3 regions of the Paenibacillus polymyxa M1 genome follow, and region 3 is predicted to be linked to each of the others. Evidence: riboswitches for the same ligand, from Rfam matches in the RefSeq annotation. Region 3 holds a riboswitch; each other region holds the start of a gene.

Region 1 (3,284 bases), 170 kb from region 3:
ATCATTCCGGGTGCTCAGATCGGCTGTATGCTGGCTCGCATTGAAAGCTACCCACATACGTGTAACCCAGAGGATATTCTGAAAGCACAGCATGAAAATCAAATGAACCTGTTCTTTACGGATGTGCATGCTCGTGGGGAGTATCCCAACTATATGAACCGCTATTTTGAAGAAAATAATATTGTGATCCAGACAGAACCCGGCGATGCTGAAATTTTGAAAAATAATACGGTTGATTTTATCTCATTTAGCTACTACATGACCTTGACCGTATCGGCAGGTCCAGAAGGAGAAAAGGCAGCAGGGAACCTGATTGGCGGTGTGAAAAATCCGTATTTGCAATCCTCCGATTGGGGATGGCAGATTGATCCGATCGGCCTGCGTGTTACACTAAATACGTTTTATGACCGTTACCAAAAGCCGCTGTTCATCGTGGAAAATGGCCTGGGTGCGTACGATAAGGTAGAAGAGGACGGCTCTGTGCATGACACGTATCGCATTGATTACTTGCGTCAGCATATTGCCCAAATGAAGGAAGCCATTGCTGACGGTGTTGATCTGATTGGTTACACCAGCTGGGGTCCTATCGACCTTGTGAGCATGTCTACTTCCGAAATGTCCAAGCGCTACGGATTTATTTACGTTGATCTGGATGATGACGGTAACGGAACGCTCCAACGCTCCAAAAAGGACTCATTTAACTGGTATAAAAATGTGATAGCAACCAATGGTGAAGAATTGTAATTCTATATCGTTTTGGCGGGTACAGCAGAGAAAATCCTTAGGATGCAATCTGCTGTACCCGCTTTTTGTATAGACACCCTATTGATTTGTCAGAGGGCTTCACAAATTTTTCACTTGTAATACGCTGAAAGTTTTCTGTATAATAAATAAAAATTTCATATGTCTGGTTGATGTTTGCGGGAGATGGAACGAAAGTTCCGACCGAAGGGGCAAAACTCTCAGGTGCTTAAGCTGATTTACAGCAACAAGCAGGGACCGTAAACGGACAGAACTCTGGAGAGACCCTTAATTGGGCGCCGAAGGTGCACCGCAGATTATCATCTGCTTAAACTCTCAGGCAAAAGGACAGAGACGCGAATAACCTGTGACAGGGAATACTCTAGGCTTTTTAGAGATAAAATCCTGTACAAATTGGTTTATTTTTCGTGCCTTTAACCTCTCCAGGAGTCGAATCAACGGATTTGACTCTTTTTTGTTTTTTAATATGCTGGAGGAGCGGGTTGAAATGAATTTGGTACATTTATTAGAAACAATTGACAGTTGGATGTGGGGAGCGCCGCTTCTAATTCTCGTCATGGGCACTGGGTTGTGGCTAACGATCCGTCTGAAGATGCTTCAGATTATTCGATTGCCCTTAGCGCTCAAGCTAATTGGTAAAGCGCCGGACGAAGGCAGCGGGGATGTCAGTAGCTTTGGAGCATTGAGTACGGCACTCGCAGCTACTGTAGGTACGGGAAGTATCGTCGGTGTCGCAACAGCGATCAAACTGGGTGGGCCCGGTTCATTATTCTGGATGCTGGTTGCAGCTTTTTTCGGGATGGCAACCAAATATGCGGAAGGGCTATTATCCGTTAAATACCGTGTTAAAGACCGGAACGGACAATTTTCGGGTGGACCGATGTATTATATTGAAAACGGGCTTGGCCGCCGTTTCAAGCCGCTGGCGATGTTGTTTGCCTTTTCTGGTATTCTTGTAGCACTATTTGGAATCGGTACTTTTCCGCAAGTAAAGGCTATCGTTTCTTCTACGGAAAGTAGCTTTGGCGTGCCAACAGTAGTTACAGCAATCATTATTTCCGTGTTGACGGCTGTTGTTACGATTGGAGGACTCAAAAGTATCGCCAAGGTATCCACAAAGATTGTTCCATTCATGTCGGGGCTCTATATCGTGGTTTGTTTAATCGTACTCATTAAGTTTGCAGGAGAGCTTCCTCATGCGATCGCACTAGTATTACAAGGGGCTTTCTCGACAACATCTGCGACGGGTGGATTTGCCGGAGCCACGATTATGCTGGCGATGCGAAGCGGAGTTGCCAGAGGGATCTTTGCAAATGAAGCTGGTTTGGGAAGTGCGCCAATCGCAGCAGCAGCAGCTAAGACGAAATGGCCCGCAGAACAAGGACTAATATCCATGACGGGCGTTTTTATCGATACGATGATTATTTGTAATTTGACAGGATTTACATTGCTGGTTACGGGAATATGGAGTGGAAATGATGATGGAGGTCTGATGACTCAACATGCGTTTTCCAGTGCCTTTCCGGCTGGAGCAGAGCTCGTGACGATTAGCCTTATTTTATTTGCGTTCACAACGATACTTGGCTGGAACTACTACGGGGAACGCTGTGTTGAATATTTGCTTGGGGTCAAGTGGATTAAACCATACCGTTATCTGTTCATCATACTGGTTGCCGGAGGCGCGTTCATCAAGCTCGATGCCATCTGGCTGCTGGCAGATATTTTTAACGCAATGATGGCTTTTCCAAACCTGATTGCACTGCTCGGCTTGTCAGGCATTGTCGTTGCAGAAACCCGAACCTATATGAATTCTTTGTATCCTAATAAGAAAAAGGGCATTCTTGCAGGTGCCAATGTAGGGGCGGCTATCCAAGTAGAAGAAAAAGGACAAACGATCAATTCATAAATAATAAAAGGGAGTGCTCTCAGCCATCATAGGCTTGAGGACACTCCCTTTTAATTGTTATAAGACTGGTATTTACCGACATTTTATTTATTCTGAATAGCCATTAATTCATAATGTTTACAAATCTAAGGGTTATTACATGGAATCATAATCGTAATTTGAAAATTTGAATCCGTAATTGTTGTATTTAAATAACCACCGTACTTCTTTATTACTTGATGGATGTTAAGTAATCCATACCCATGTTTTTTTAAAGGGGGGGTGTATGTTTTGGTTGAGAATGCTGTATTGAGACAATTACTTTTTGAATTGCGAACATAAATCCATAGGGCAGAATTATCGGTTAAAATTTCCAAATGAATTGAATGCTCTTTCTTTCTAGGAAGCTGCCTTACAGCTTCAATAGCATTATCGAAAACATTACCTAAGACAATACATAGATCATGACTTCCAATACTAATGTTTGCAGGGTTAATATGGATTTGATGAAAGAAAGCTATCCCACTTTTATCAGCGATGCTGAAAGTGTGATTTACCAAGGCATCAATAACAAGATGTCCTGTTGTTATATGAAGTCGTGGTGATTCTATATTTTCTAGAGTTTGGTTAATGTGAT
Region 2 (3,284 bases), 2.0 Mb from region 3:
CTAGGCCTACGGCGTGAACGGCCTGCTCAGGTGTGCCACCGCGTAGCTCGACCATAGCGCCAGCGGCCATCCCGATGGCTGAACCAATCTCAGCCTGACAGCCTCCCTCCGCGCCGGAAATGAAGGAATTGTTGGCGATGACGTAGCCAATGGCTCCGGCTGCGAACAAGCCGTGCACCATATGCTCATCATCCCAGCCGAACCGCTCCTGCGCACTAATGAACACACCGGGGATGACTCCGCATGAACCTGCAGTGGGCGTGGCGACAATGCGCCCCATGGACGCATTAACCTCCGACACGGAGAGCGCATAAGCCATGGCGAGCGCGGAGGCATCGCCGGAGCAGGTTTCCCCTGTCCGCAGATATTCGGCTAAGCGCTTGCCGTCGCCGCCCGTCAATCCACTGCGGGATACAGTGTCTTGCGTCTGACCGCGATGAACGGCCTCCTTCATGACTTCATAATAATCAGACATTTGGCGGAAAATTTCTTCTTCCGTTGTATTCGTCTCTTGTACCTGCTCTTGAATCATCAGGCGGCCAATCGTGGTGGATTCCTCAGCGCATATAGCGCTGATTTCATGCAGATGGCTAAATCGCATCAGATTCAGCTCCTTTTTTCAAATTAATCATTTTAATTTCGTACATATGTGGTAAGGATTGTAGTTTTGCGATTAATTCAGCCGTAGGAAGACTGTCCGTTTCGATGGCTGTAAGTGCTTCTCCATCCCGGCCTTTGCGATCCACGTGCATATAGGCAATGTTAATGTCAGCGGCGCCGAGCGCTGAAGTCACCGCACCTAATGTACCGGGCTTATCCGAGTGAAGAAGCACCAACGTAGACAGCTCCCCGGTCAGGTTAACTCGGAATTCATTGAGCTGCTGGACATGGATGCTGCCGCCGCCGATGGAGGAGCCCAGCAGTGTACGCTGATCCTCACCCTTCCACAGCTCAAAACGGACAGTGTTCGGATGGGGGGCGGGTAGTCCGCTGACGGCAAATTCTACGGCCATCCCGGCCTGCTCCGCCCATTGCTCGGCATCTGGAATTCGGTGGTCGTCTGTATCGTAATTGAGCAGTCCTGCGATGAGCGCCAGGTCTGTACCGTGTCCTTTGTAGGTGTCGGCGAAGGAGCCGTACAGTGTCATGCGGGCACGGTCAGGCTGCGTCCCGAGCCAGTGACGGGCAACGCGTGCAAGCCGCACCGCGCCTGCAGTGTGTGAACTGGAAGGTCCGGTCATGGCCGGACCGATAATGGAAAATACATCTTTGAAACGCATGGTGTGGCCCCCTGTATGTTCTAGTACCATAGTATATGGTATTTCCGCGTTTTTGCGCGGCTATGACGGTTCCTAATGCTGACGTAAAATGTGAGCGCAAAAAAGGACAGGATAAGGAAGTTTCCCTTATCTCTGTCCTCGTTACCTGAGAGTTTCGTACGGTGTCCTTACCGCCTTACCCCTTGGGTGGCTTGCGCTCTCTCCAGAGTTGCGTCAGATGACGATACATGGACCTGAGAGATTATCCGCCAGCCGGGTGTTGGCGTCTTGCTCCTTCGGTGCCGCCAGCGTGTAAGCCCCTGGACAGACTCTCCCGTCATCTTCATTCGCGTATACCGTTCTACATATCTTTCTTAGCGTAATGTATGCCGTGCTCGGTGTCAATCGCAGGGTTCATTTTTTACATAAACAAGCGAGTTTCCGATAAAAGAGATTAAAATTTACATAATTATGGATGAAATCAGGAAGGAATTAGAAGATAGACAGCTAATCTGATAGAGGACAAGTACATTTATGGAATTATAGGAGGGATATTGACGTATGGTAAAAGGCTTGCGGTTCACAGGTTCACGCTTGAAAGGGGTGCTGCATCTGGCAGCGATCGTATCGCTGCTGATCGGGATCTTCGTTCCATTCGGTCAGGTCAAAGCGGAGGGAGCACTGACAGTAGCCGAGGCACTTCAGCGCCAAGGCAGTGGAGGCACAGTGACGGTGGAAGGTTACATCGTCGGACATGCTACCGGATCGAAAACGGCTAATTTTTCTTCTCCGTTTGCGAATGATTTTAACGTACTGATTGCCGACCAGGCCAATGAACGTAGCACGTCTAATCTATTGGATGTACAGCTGACATCAGCGTACAGAGGGCAATTTGGGCTAACAGGCCATCCTGAGCTGATTGGCAACAAAATCCGTGTGACGGGTACACTCGGCGCCTACAATAATTTTGGTGGAGTGAAAAGCCCAAGCGCTGTTGAACTGGTGAACGGAAGCGAGCCGGGTGAACCAGGTGAACCTGGCGAGCCTAATCCTGGTAACCCGGGTCAACCCGGTACTACACTGCCGGATGGCAAAGGTAAAAAGGTGCTGTTCGATAATACGCACGCACAGACGGCTGGGGCAGCAGATTGGGTCATTGAAGGCGCCTTCTCCGACTTTGCCAATGGACTGCGTAATGTAGGTTTTACAGTGGACCAACTGAACCGTCCCATTCCTTTTACTTATGGAGAACAGGCCATAACCTATGATAAGCTGCGCCAATATGATGTGTTCATCATCGGTGAAGCGAATGTTGCCTTTAAGGCATCCGAGCAGGCTGCCCTGCTGCAATATGTGAATAACGGGGGAAGTGTCTTCTTCATCTCCGACCACTATAATGCGGACCGTAACAAAAACCGTTGGGATTCCTCTGAGGTTATGAATGGCTACCGTCGTGGAGCCTATACTAATCCGGCCAAAGGCATGACTACAGAAGAAGCAGCATCACCGGCGATGCAGGGGTTAACTAGCTCCGATTGGCTGGCAACCAACTTTGGTGTTCGTTTCCGTTACAATGCGCTCGGTGACGTGAATGCTACGGACATTGTAGCCGCAGATCAATCCTTTGGCATTACCAAGGGTGTACGCTCGATTGCCATGCATGCGGGATCTACGCTGGCTATTATTGATCCTACCAAAGCCAAAGGAATTGCCTATATCCCTACAGGTACGAATAAATGGGGCAATGCTGTAGACCAGGGTGTCTATAACGGCGGAGGCCGTGCGGAAGGGCCTTATGCTGCGATCTCCAAGGTAGGTCAAGGCAAGGCAGCATTTATCGGTGATTCTTCCCCTGTAGAAGATGCTACACCGAAATATGCGCGTGAAGAAAACGGACAGTCGAAAAAGACATATGATGGTTTCAAGGAAGTGGACGATGCCACCTTCCTGGTGCAAACGGTCCAATGGCTTGCGTGGAAGCAGGACTACACCAAATTATCCGATGTGGCAGGTTTAACGCTGGAT
Region 3 (3,284 bases):
GTCGACAACACTTGACTGATGGTTTGCACGACCGGGCCGATCGCCACATGCGCTAGTAATGCTAGAATGGCACCGATAATCCCAGCCGAGAAATTATTGACCAGCATTTCAAAACCTGATTTGACTTTGCCCTCAATGGCCTTATCGAACTTCTTCAATATCCATGCAGCCAGCGGACCAGCTACCATCGCGCCCAGGAACATCGGGATATCGGCCCCCACAATGACCCCCATCGTCATAATGGCACCGATCACACCTCCACGCTGTCCGTGAATCATCGTGCCTCCCGTGTAACCGATCAGCAGTGGCAGCAAATAATTTTTCATCGGATCAACCAGTTGTGCAAAACCCTCATTTGGGAACCACCCGGTCGGAATAAAAAGGGCCGTAATTAATCCCCATGCGATAAAGGCTCCCATATTGGGCATAACCATACCGCTGAGAAAGCGGCCAAAACGCTGTACGGCGACACGAGCGCCACCGTTTGAACTGGACTTTGTGTCCACTGTGCTCATATTCATATCCTCCTTGTGAGTAAATAGCATCACTACCTTTTCTTAAAATTCATACTAAATGACAGCGCTATCTTCATCAACGAAATGAAAACGTACTTTCGTCATGAACGTTGATGACAACATTTAAATTTAAAGTAACGACAAGGCATTATACCTGCATAATTCTTCTTAATATGGCCGATAACAATAGAAATTAGTCGAAAAAACACTGTTGTAAATCTGTGCAATTGTATAAAGAGGCTCTCTTCTAAGCCTGCGTAAGCAACGTAAATACGTCTTCTAAAAGACAACAAAAAAATAGCCGCTATGTCAGGCATAGCGACTATTTTATACAAAAACTGAGCGGACTAACGATGCTCTTATTTAATTCAATATCCATATAAAAACTCAGAATAAAGCGCTATTATTTCATGCTGTATTGCTCATTATTGCTCATCCGAAATCAACTGCTCGTACTGCTCCGCAGACAGCAACTTGCCCAGAGCTTCCTCGACATCATTGCTCATCTCTACTTCGATCATCCAACCCTCTTCATAGGGTGATTCATTCACCAGCTCAGGTGTACTTTCCAGAGCTTCATTTACTTTCAAAACGGTTCCCGTCACCGGAGCAAAAAGATCGGATACGGTCTTCACCGATTCAATTGTACCAATCTCCGTCCCCTGTCCAATCGTTGTTCCCGCCCCAGGTAATTCCACAAAAACAATATCACCCAATTGATGCTGTGCAAAGTCTGTAATGCCGATCCGCAACGTCCCATCCACTGTGTGCTGAACCCACTCATGTTCGTCTGTATACCAAAGTTGCTGTTTCACTTCACTCATCCTGCTTCGCCTCACTTCCACATGAATAAAATGCTTTTGATCACCTGTATTAGACAAGTTAAGATTATGACAACAAGAACATCCATGTCAATAATACTAACAAAAATACTCCATACCAACTCATATAGCGCAGTCTATAAAAAAATGATAACTTGTAACAAACGCTTACATATCCTTATTTATACAATAAATGTTTTTCATATTGTTTTATATGACATTTTTATTGACATTTTGAATGGATTTGCGTATTAATGGGTTATAGTAATTGCTTTTGAAAATACCTCGACAACTGCAAACGCGGATGAACGCGGAGGGAGAGACTACCAAAAATATTCGCATCGCTGTTGTCGTTTGTGAGACAGTTGGGCACGCGAATCGGATCAAGTTGTTATCTGCAAAACCGGGTAACATACCGTTGATCCAAAAGGTAGCGCCGAAGGAGTAAACTTGCATTGCAGGTGAATCTCTCAGGCAAAAGGACCTCTGCCGGACGCATCTCTGGAGAGCATCCGTGAAAAGAGCGGATCACCCAAGGGGAAACCTGGTTCACACCGGGGTAACTTTCTGGTATCAAGGACAGAGCTGAAAGAAGAGTATGGACTGCCGTCTATACGTTTCTTTTAGCCTGTCTTTTTTGTTTAGCCGATTACACTGGATAGGAGTGAAAAAATGTCTAATTTGCGAAGAACACCACTATATTCGTCCTACGGGACGCAGCCCGGGGTTCGTTGTATTGACTTTGGCGGGTGGGAACTCCCCGTTCAGTTTAGCGGCATTCAAAAGGAGCATGAGGCCGTCCGACAACGTGCAGGTTTATTCGATGTATCGCATATGGGCGAGTTCTTGGTTGAAGGCAAAGAAGCTGAGGCTTTTTTGCAACGGGTAACTACGAATGATGTCAGCCAGTTGGAACCAGGCCAGGCACAATATTCACTCCTGTGTTACCCCGATGGAGGAGTAGTGGATGACTTGCTTGTATATTGCAAAGGACCAGAGCGCTACATGCTCGTTGTGAATGCCTCCAACATCGACAAAGATTGGGATTGGCTCATACGCCACGTACCAGCATCGGTTCATCTGAAGAATGTGTCTGATGCGATAGCATTGCTGGCACTACAAGGACCGGAAGCAGCACGTATTGCCGCAGCCGTGACAGATACAGATATTACGAATCTGGCATCTTTCCGATTCCATGAGAACGTGCAATTGTTCGGAGCAAAAGCACTTGTCTCGCGAACTGGATATACCGGCGAAGACGGTTTTGAATTTTATATCCCTGCTGAGGAAGCACCCGCCGTGTGGGATGGTTTACTTCGTTGCGGTGAATCGTATGGACTGATTCCCGCTGGACTTGGTGCTCGCGATACGCTGCGCTTCGAGGCACGGCTACCATTGTACGGACAGGAGTTATCTGCCACAATTTCACCGCTTGAGGCTGGTTTAGGTTTCTTCGTCAAGTTGAACAAAGGAGATTTTATCGGCAGGGAAGCACTGCAACGTCAAAAAGAACAAGGAATTCCTCGCAAGTTGATCGGGCTGGAAATGATTGACCGCGGTATCCCGCGCGCTCATTATCCGGTGTTCGCTGAAGGTCAACACATCGGTGAGGTCACAACGGGTACTCAATCGCCCACCTTGAAGCGTAATCTGGGGCTGGCCCTGGTGGACAGTCGTTTTAGCACCCTATCGACACCGCTGGAGGTCGAAATTCGTGGTAAACGCCTGCGTGCGGAAGTGGTCCCAGCCCCCTTTTATAAACGGCTACGCTGATCTTAATCCTCTTCATTCTAAAAAAGCGATCATGTCAGATATAAAATTCTGGATTTTCCAATTAAGACTATGTATTAGCTAATTTACTATCTAAATTTTGCTTTTCGAAAGGAGCCAGAACCTATGAAGCAGCATCGCTATCTCCCCATGACCGAACAAGACCAAACCGAAATGC

Evidence for each region. A riboswitch is a leader RNA that binds a small molecule or an ion and turns the genes downstream of it on or off. The one in region 3 is predicted to bind glycine.
Region 1: another riboswitch for glycine. It lies ahead of PPM_RS20465 (alanine/glycine:cation symporter family protein); the one in region 3 lies ahead of gcvT (glycine cleavage system aminomethyltransferase GcvT).
Region 2: another riboswitch for glycine. It lies ahead of sdaAB (L-serine ammonia-lyase, iron-sulfur-dependent subunit beta); the one in region 3 lies ahead of gcvT (glycine cleavage system aminomethyltransferase GcvT).

Annotation. Positions count from the first base shown of each region.
Region 1 covers NC_017542.1:4,547,849-4,551,132, reverse strand. Annotated here, with positions in the region: gene PPM_RS20470 (glycoside hydrolase family 1 protein) at 1-744, shown strand, start outside; glycine riboswitch at 1,008-1,103, shown strand; gene PPM_RS20465 (alanine/glycine:cation symporter family protein) at 1,250-2,668, shown strand; gene PPM_RS20460 (sensor histidine kinase) at 2,794-3,284, opposite strand, start outside.
Region 2 covers NC_017542.1:485,331-488,614, forward strand. Annotated here, with positions in the region: gene sdaAA (L-serine ammonia-lyase, iron-sulfur-dependent, subunit alpha) at 1-601, opposite strand, end outside; gene sdaAB (L-serine ammonia-lyase, iron-sulfur-dependent subunit beta) at 591-1,280, opposite strand; glycine riboswitch at 1,492-1,606, opposite strand; gene PPM_RS02155 (DUF6359 domain-containing protein) at 1,821-3,284, shown strand, end outside.
Region 3 covers NC_017542.1:4,379,729-4,383,012, forward strand. Annotated here, with positions in the region: gene PPM_RS19695 (PTS mannitol transporter subunit IICB) at 1-515, opposite strand, end outside; gene gcvH (glycine cleavage system protein GcvH) at 941-1,339, opposite strand; glycine riboswitch at 1,641-1,832, shown strand; gene gcvT (glycine cleavage system aminomethyltransferase GcvT) at 2,009-3,109, shown strand; gene gcvPA (aminomethyl-transferring glycine dehydrogenase subunit GcvPA) at 3,233-3,284, shown strand, end outside.